DNA from 2 places in the Caballeronia sp. INML3B genome. Region 2 is predicted to be linked to the other one. Evidence: riboswitches for the same ligand, from Rfam matches in the RefSeq annotation. Region 2 holds a riboswitch; the other holds the start of a gene.
The links. Region 2 has a riboswitch for thiamine pyrophosphate ahead of thiC (phosphomethylpyrimidine synthase ThiC). Riboswitches for the same ligand answer to the same signal wherever they lie in the genome.

Region 1: it holds a riboswitch for thiamine pyrophosphate, as region 2 does, so the genes downstream of both, NCS58_RS13175 (FAD-dependent oxidoreductase) here and thiC (phosphomethylpyrimidine synthase ThiC) in region 2, are expected to answer to the same signal.

What each region holds. Positions count from the first base shown of each region.
Region 1 is NZ_JALQDI010000030.1:25,884-30,299, forward strand. It holds gene thiE (thiamine phosphate synthase) at 1-123, opposite strand, end outside; gene NCS58_RS13165 (thiazole synthase) at 120-926, opposite strand; gene thiS (sulfur carrier protein ThiS) at 950-1,147, opposite strand; gene NCS58_RS13175 (FAD-dependent oxidoreductase) at 1,164-2,312, opposite strand; TPP riboswitch at 2,495-2,619, opposite strand; gene NCS58_RS13180 (ABC transporter ATP-binding protein/permease) at 2,850-4,416, shown strand, end outside.
Region 2 is NZ_JALQDI010000005.1:128,697-133,112, reverse strand. It holds gene NCS58_RS05385 (hypothetical protein) at 1-370, opposite strand, end outside; gene NCS58_RS05380 (EamA family transporter) at 590-1,531, opposite strand; TPP riboswitch at 1,779-1,923, shown strand; gene thiC (phosphomethylpyrimidine synthase ThiC) at 2,066-3,997, shown strand; gene NCS58_RS05370 (glycine zipper 2TM domain-containing protein) at 4,260-4,416, shown strand, end outside.

The sequences.
Region 1 (4,416 bases), on a different contig from region 2:
CAGGCAAATGCGCCAGCGCGTTTCAGCCGCGGGCCATTCGCCGAGACGCGCGCGAATCCGCTCGGCGACTTCGATCAACTCGTCGGCGGGCGGCCAGAAAACTTCGTGATTCAGCAAGCTCATGCCGCGCCTCCGTCCTGATGCCAGAACGGCATACCGACGACCGGCGTGCTCGCCTGCGCGCTGTCGCGCTCGGCCATCGGCCCGGCGAGGAATGCCGTGCGTCCCGCTTCGACGCCGAGCGCGAAGGCTCGCGCCATCTGCGGCGGGAAAGTCGCCTGCGATACGGCCGTATTGAGCAGCACGCCGTCGAAGCCCCATTCCATCACCTGGCAGGCGTGCGACGGCACACCGAGACCGGCATCGACGATTAGCGGCACATCCGGCAGCCGCTCGCGCAGCGTGCGCAGCCCGTACGGATTGGTGACGCCTTTACCGGTGCCGATCGGCGCGCCCCACGGCATCAGCGCCTCGCAGCCCGCATCGAGCAGACGCCGGCCGATCACCAGGTCCTCCGTGCAATACGGCAGCACCTTGAAGCCCTCTCGAATCAGCTTCGCCGCCGCTTCGACGAGGCCGATCGGATCGGGCTGCAGCGTGTAATCGTCGCCGATCAGCTCCAGCTTGATCCAGGGCGTCTCGAAGACTTCGCGCGCCATGCGGGCGGTCGTGAGCACCTCGTCGACGCTCTGGCAGCCGGCCGTGTTGGGAAGCAGTGCGACGCCGTGGCGCTTCAAAACATCGAAAAAGCCGGCTTCGCCCGTTTCCGACTGGCGGCGCAACGCGACCGTGACCATGCCTGGCCGAGCGGCGTCGATGGAGTCGGAAAGCGATTGCAGCGACGGATAACGCGAGGTGCCGAGCAGCACGCGGCTCGGAAAGGTCTCGCCGTAGAGCGTGAGAACGTCGGCGGTGGAGATGGTCATGATTCGATCCTTCGGTTCGGAGTTCAGCCGCCCGCGACGGGCGACACGACATCGAGCTTGTCGCCGGCGGCGAGCGTTTTCGTGGCGTGCTCGCCGCGCGCCACGAACTGGCCGTTCAAGGCGACTGCGAATGGCGGCTTCGCGCCGAACGCGGCGAGCGCTTGAGTGACGGTGACGTCGTCGGGCAAATCGAAGACGCGCTGATTGATATGGATGTTCATGGCTTTGGTCTCTTGCTCAATGCGACAGCGCGGGCGCGACCGAGAACGCGCCGTGCAGCAGCTCGGGCCAGCGCGCGGCGCCGCGGAAATCGGCGAAGGTCCCGGCATCGGCGACGTCGCCTGAAACGAGCGCCTCCGCTAGACAGCTCGCCACATCTGCGACTTCGGGCGCGATCATGAAGCCGTGGCGGTACAGGCCGTTCACGCGCACGGTCCGCGCCCCGTCCCAGACGATGGCCGGCCGATGATCCGGCAAGGTCGGCCGGCAATGCGAATTCAGTTCAAGGATGCGCGCCTCGCCGAAGCCCGGATGCACGGCGAAAGCGGCGCTCAGCAGTTCCAGCGCCGAGCGCACGCTTACGGGCGACATGTCTTCTCCTTCCACTTCCGTCGCGCCGATCACGTACAGATCGTTCTCCTTGGGCGCGATATAGAGCGGATAGCGCGGATGCAGCAACCGCACGGGCCGCGAAAGCCCAATGCCCGGCGCATGCACGCGCGCGACTTCGCCCCGGATGCCGCGCAGTGCGGGCCACGCGGGTTTTGCGCCCAAGCCGCGGCAATCGATGATCCAGCGGGCGTCGGGCATGGCGTCGACCGGCGTGTTCCAGTACGTGCGCACGCCGCGCGCCGTGAGGCCGGCCGCGAGCGCGCTCAAGGCCTGCCGGTTATCCAGCTGACCCTCGTTCGGCAGCAGCCAGCCCTGCGCGAAACGCGTTCCCAGTGCCGGTTCGGCTTGCGCGACCTGCGCGCCCGCGAGCTTGACGAACCCGCCATCGAGCAAGTCGGCGGGCGAATTGGCGCGCAAGCGGCGCTCGAACAGCGGCGCCTCCGCGCGATCCGCGCCGTGCCAGACGACGAGCGTTCCGTTGCGCTGAAAGAAGACCGGCTCGGGCAATTGCGCGATGAGACGCGGCCAGCGTTCGAGCGACGCCGCCCCTAGCCCGACGACGAGCGGCTCCGCGCTCGCCGCCTCGGCGAGCGGCGCTAGCATCGCGGCGGCGACCCACGCAGCCGACTGCGTGCCCGCTGCGTCGCCGCGTTCGTAGAGCGCGACGTCATGGCCCGCGCCAGCGAGTTGCCAGGCGACGAGCCGCCCGACGAGCCCGCCGCCGACGACGGCGAAATCCTCCCGGCGCGGTGCGCCCTGTTCGATCCTGTTCAATTCGCTGTCTCCAAAGGGCCCGACGCTGCACTGGACGAGGAGACGAAGTACGCGATCTCGACCGTGCGGGCGCGGCGCCGCATCACAAGGACGAAATCAGCGGAGAGACCGGCTCGGCATGGATGAAAGGTGCCGGGCGGAAAGAAAATACTGGAAGAGACTGGAGGAATGGCGCGTGACTCGCGCGTTCTCCGGAAACTTCCCTCGCCGGTATTACCCGGATCGGGTGCAAAGGGTCTCTCTCAGCCTCGCCGCGCTGCCGACCGTTCCGGCCGCCGATGCGCGCGAAGCACCCCTGTTTCGTCGAGGATCATTAAAACATGAAAGGCGAAGGCGCTGCAAACCGGGATTGCCCGCCTTTTATCGCCCGCGCCGGCACTCTGGCACAATGCCGCGAACACGGTTCGCCGCACGATCGCGCGAAATTAAGCGGACGTTAAGACAATCCCGGAACAATTCGCGGGGCCGGAAAAAGCGCGCGCGACCTGGCCGCGGACGTAACAATCGGGCGCCCCGGGGCGCATCAGCAGGAAGCTCATGACCAACATTCGTACCGAAAGCACACAGCAGAAGGCCGACGAAGTCTCGGCGTGGAGCCTCATCAAGCCGTACTGGGTTTCCGAGGAGCGCGGTGTCGCGTGGGGTCTGCTCGTCGCGATCATCGCGATCAACATGACGGTCGTGTGGATCAATGTCCGGCTCAATAGCTGGAACGCCGACTTCTATAACGCGCTGCAGAACAAGAACGTCAGGGACTTTCCTCATCTGCTGCTGATCTTCACGGGCCTCGCGTTCGCGTACATCCTGCTCGCGGTGTACGGGCGTTATCTGCGGCAGATGCTCGCGTTTCGCTGGCGGCAGTGGCTCACCAACAGGTTTCTGGAGCAATGGCTCGGCGACAAGGCGTTCTACCGCATCGAGCGCGATCGCCTCGCCGACAACCCCGACCAGCGTATTTCCGACGACCTGCAGTCCTTCGCCACCACCACGCTTTCGCTGTCCCTCGACCTGCTTTCGACGCTCGTCACACTCGTTACCTTCATCACGATTCTCTGGACCATCGCGGGCGCGCTCACCTTCTCGCTCGGCGCCACACCGGTCACGATTCCCGGCTACATGGTGTGGGCCGCCGCGCTCTACGCGATTCTCGGTTCGCTGATCATCCAGAAGGTCGGGCATCCGCTCGTGTCGATCAACTATCAGCAGCAGAAAGTCGAAGCGGATTTTCGCTTCGGGCTGATTCGCGTGCGCGAAAACGCCGAGCAGATCGCGTTCTACGATGGCATCTCCACCGAAACCGCCAACGCAAAGACCATCTTCCAGCGCATCCGCGACAACTGGTGGCTCATCATGAAGTACACGAAGCGCATGACTTTCGTGTTGAGCTTCTACGGACAGATCGCGATCATCTTTCCGATCATGGTCGCCGCGCCGCGCTACTTCGCGGGCGCGTTTTCGTTCGGCGTGCTGATGCAGATTTCATCGGCGTTCGGCACGGTCAGCGATTCGTTTTCATGGTTCATCAACAGTTATTCGACGTTGGTCGAATGGCGCGCCACCGTCAACCGTCTGCGCGAATTCAAGCGCGTGATGCGCTCGACGCATATCCGCGAGGAAACGTCGCCGGCGACGGAGCACGGGGGCATCAACCTGCACTACACGAGCACGCCGTCGCTCACGACGAACGGCCTCATGCTCGCGCTTCCCAACGGTACGCCGCTCTCGCGCGTGGCGAACGTGTCGATCGAGCCGGGCTCGCGCTGGCTCGTCGTCGGGCCGTCGGGATCGGGCAAGAGCACGTTGATGCGCGCGCTGGCGGGCTTGTGGCCGTTCGGCGACGGCACGATCGACGCGCCCGTCGACGCAAAGATGATGTTCATCCCGCAGATGAGCTATCTGCCGATCGGGACGCTGCGTGCGGCGCTTTCGTATCCGTCGCCCGGCGGCACCTTCGGCGACGACGAATCGCGCGAAGTGCTGCGCATGTGCAATCTCGAAGCTTATGCGGATCGGCTGGACGAAAGCGCGCACTGGGCGCGGAGCCTGTCGCCGGGCGAGCAGCAGCGTCTCGCCGCGGCGCGCGTACTGCTCCACAAGCCCGACT
Region 2 (4,416 bases):
GGCCATGCCATTGCGCCGCATTACGTGAATGAAAAGATCTTGATCGCCGCCGTTCGAGTAGACGGACGACTTGTCCGCGAATCTCGCGACCACCTGCTGATCTGCGATCCTCCATCAGCGTTTCGCATCGGATATCGGTCAAAAGCAGGGAGTCTTGCGTCAGCAGCAGAACAAGATCGCCCTCGGCGCAGGCACGCAGGGTCCGCAACAACACCTGGTATTTCAGGATCATGCGCATTTGCAACCAGCCGATCGCGCTCGCATCGACGTATTCGTGTGCGTACCCCTGCCGCGCGCAATAGCGGCGATGGTTCTCAAACGACGCGCGAGCGTTAACGTCGGTGAAAAAACTGATGACGTGGGTGGCCATGGCGATGCTCCGTGTTGCCGCGTGTCGGCTCCGCGACGCGCTCTGGCCGCTGATTCTGTCCGGCGCTCGGCGCGCGGGCAAGTACGAAGACAGATTGTTTCACCCTGATGGTCCGAAGACAGAAGTTCGGGGGCGCCCGAATATCCGCGCCGCGATACGGACACCCAGCCCAGCGATTACGGACTCGCGACGATTACGCGCTCTTCGGCAAGAAGTCTGTCAAGCCAGCCCCCGCCGCCGATAATCGAACCAAAAAGAAAGCCCCACGGAAAGCAAAATAACGACCGTCGCAATCACGGTCCATTGCGTGACGACTTCGCCGAGCAACAACGCGCCCAACATGACCGCGACCACCGGATTCACATAAAGACAACTCGTCGCGACAATCGTGCTCGTATTGCGAATCAGAAAGTTATACGCGACATATGCAGCCATCGATCCGATCACCACGAGATACACGAACGAAAATCCCGCGCCGACGCTCATGTGCGTCAGACGCTCGCCCGACGCCAGCGCGATCGCCGTCGCGATCAGCCCGCCCAGGCCGATCTGCAAGGCCGTCGACATCAGCAGATCCGACGGCTGCCGCAGACGCGTCGCCAGATGCGCGCCGCCCGCCCAGAAAATCGCGGCGCACAGAATCGCCAGCGTGCCGACAGTCGAACTCGGAGAAGGATCGCCGTGGTTCAGCAGCACGATGCCGATGAGACCGAGCGCCACCGCGAACCATTCGCCTCTCGCGACGCCGCGTCCGCTGAGCGCGGTGAAGATCGTCGCGAAGAGCGGCACGGTGGCCACCATCACCGCGGCCGTGCCGGTGCCGACCGTGCGCATGCCGTAGGCCATCATCCCGCTCGACAAGCCCTCCAGCAAAGTGCCGACGATCGCCGCATTGCGCACTTCCCGCGCGCTCGGCCACACCGCCTTGCGATGCACGGCGATCGCGAAGAGCCCGACCCCGGCGCACAGGTTTCGCAGGCCGCCGAGCATGAGCGGCGGGAACGATTCGAGCGACAGATGAATCCCGAGATACGTCGAGCCCCACACGAGATACACGACGGCCAGCGCGAGCGCGACTTGCCCTTTGAAGGAGCGCGGCGCACGAAACGGAAAGCGGTCGGGGAAACTGAACGGCAGGCGCGGCGGCGGCAGAGCGGACATGCATTACTCCGCGACGGCTGCGCGCCGGATGACTGCGAGAGAGACCGGGAAATACGCTGCGGCAACTACCAGACTGGACGGCATGACGGAACGAAAGAAGTGCGGATTGCGCCGAGGAGAGACCGCGCAATCCCCCGGGAAAACCCCGAGAATTCGCGGCGCTCGACATTATGCAGTAAGCACGGAACGCGATTGCACAACTTTACGAATGGTTGCCAAGACGCTACGCCGCGGTGTAACGTGTCGGCTGCTAACGCGGGGGTCCTGCGTTGCACATCGTGATTTCGATCATCGGTTCATTCGACGAAATCGCTTCGTGTGGCGTGGGTGAGAAATACCCTTTGAACCTGATCTGGATAATGCCAGCGCAGGGAAGCGTTCGGGTTCCATGGTTCGCAGCATCCAGGCCACTTCTTCCGGACCCGTACCTTTCCATCTCGTTCCTCCCTGTTTAGCTCCTGAATCAGCCGAGCTCGACGGCGTTCGTCCGCGTCGAGTCCGGATAAAACCGTCCCACACAGGAGAGACAGCCACATGAATGCCAACCCGAAATTCCTGTCCGAGAATGCCGTCGTCGATGCCGCCGCCATCGCGCCGCTGCCGAACTCGCGCAAGGTCTACGTGACCGGCTCGACGCCCGACATCCGCGTGCCGATGCGCGAAATCACGCAATCGGACACCCCCGACGGCTTCGGCGGCGAGAAGAATCCGCCGGTGTACGTGTACGACACGTCCGGCCCGTACACCGACCCGGAGGCGAAGATCGACATCCGCTCGGGCTTGCCCGCGCTGCGCCGCGCGTGGATCGAGCGTCGCGGCGACACGGAGGAACTCGCGGGACTGTCGAGCGAATTCGGCCGCGAGCGCGCCGCCGATCCGAAGACGGCCGAACTGCGCTTCCCCGACCTGCATCGCCATCCGCGTCGCGCGGTGGCCGGAAAGAACGTCTCGCAGATGCACTACGCACGGCAGGGCATCATCACGCCGGAGATGGAGTACATCGCGATCCGCGAGAACCAGCGGCGCGCCGAATATCTCGAAAGCCTGAAGAAGAGCGGCCCGAACGGCGAAAAGCTCGCGGCCATGATGGGCCGCCAGCACCCCGGCCAGGCGTTCGGCGCGGCGGCGTTCGGCAAGGACGGGCTCCAGGCAATCACACCCGAATTCGTGCGCGAGGAAGTGGCGCGCGGCCGCGCGATCATCCCGGCGAACATCAATCACCCGGAAAGCGAGCCGATGATCATCGGACGCAACTTCCTCGTGAAGATCAACGCGAACATCGGCAATTCGGCGGTGACCTCCTCCATCGGCGAGGAAGTCGACAAGATGACGTGGGCGATCCGCTGGGGCGGCGACACGGTCATGGATCTCTCGACGGGCAAGCACATTCACGAAACGCGCGAGTGGATCATCCGCAATTCGCCGGTGCCGATCGGCACCGTGCCGATCTATCAGGCGCTCGAAAAGGTCAACGGCAAGGCCGAGGACCTGACGTGGGAAATCTTCCGCGACACGCTGATCGAGCAGGCGGAACAAGGCGTCGATTACTTCACGATTCATGCGGGCGTGCGCCTCCAATACGTGCCGCTGACGGCCAACCGCATGACGGGCATCGTGTCGCGCGGCGGCTCGATCATGGCGAAGTGGTGCCTCGCGCATCACAAGGAAAGCTTCATCTACGAGCACTTCGAAGACATCTGCGAAATCATGAAGCAATACGATGTCTCGTTCTCGCTCGGCGACGGCCTGCGCCCCGGCTCGATCTACGACGCCAACGACGAAGCGCAGCTCGGCGAGCTCAAGACCCTCGGCGAACTGACGCAGGTCGCCTGGAAGCACGACGTGCAGGTGATGATCGAAGGCCCCGGCCATGTGCCGATGCAGCTCATCAAGGAGAACATGGACCTGCAACTGGAATGGTGCGACGAGGCGCCCTTCTACACGCTCGGGCCGCTGACCACGGACATCGCGCCGGGATACGACCACATCACGTCGGGCATCGGCGCGGCGATGATCGGCTGGTTCGGCACGGCGATGCTCTGCTACGTCACGCCGAAGGAACACCTCGGCCTGCCGAACAAGGACGACGTCAAGGAAGGCATCATCACCTACAAGCTCGCGGCGCACGCGGCGGATCTGGCGAAGGGTCATCCGGGCGCGCAAGTTCGCGATAACGCGCTGTCCAAGGCGCGTTTCGAGTTCCGTTGGGAAGACCAGTTCAACCTTGGCCTCGATCCGGACAAGGCGCGCGAATTCCACGACGAAACCCTGCCGAAGGATTCGGCCAAAGTCGCGCACTTCTGCTCGATGTGCGGCCCGCATTTCTGCTCGATGAAGATCACGCAGGACGTACGCGATTTCGCCGCGAAGCAGGGCTTGAGCGAAAACGAGGCGCTCGCCAAAGGCATGGAGACGAAGGCGATCGAATTCGTGAGAAAGGGCTCGGAAATCTATCAGCCGACCTGATGCTCGTTTTTGGCTGACAACGGCCTTTCGCACAGCGCGTGCGAAAGGCCGTTTTTTTATGGGGACCGGGCGCAATGTCTTGTCGCGCCTGGAGGAAAGATTGATCTGATGATTCAGGCACCTTTTCTGCTGAAGATGTGCACGAACCGGCGAAAACATGGCGGCCCCCCTTTGGGCCGACGCCGAAACGGTTGCACCGCGTCGCGCGTAGTCGCGGGCGAACCGGAGCCGATTCATCTCATCATCGAATTGGAGAGTCGACATGAAAAACATCAAACAGATCGGCGCCGCTGCAGTGGTCGTTGCGTTTCTGGGAGGATTGACCGCTTGTAGCGACATGACCACGCGTCAACGGGATACCGCCATCGGCGCTGGCGTCGGCGCGGCCGGCGGAGCGGTGATCGGCGGCAGCGCACTTT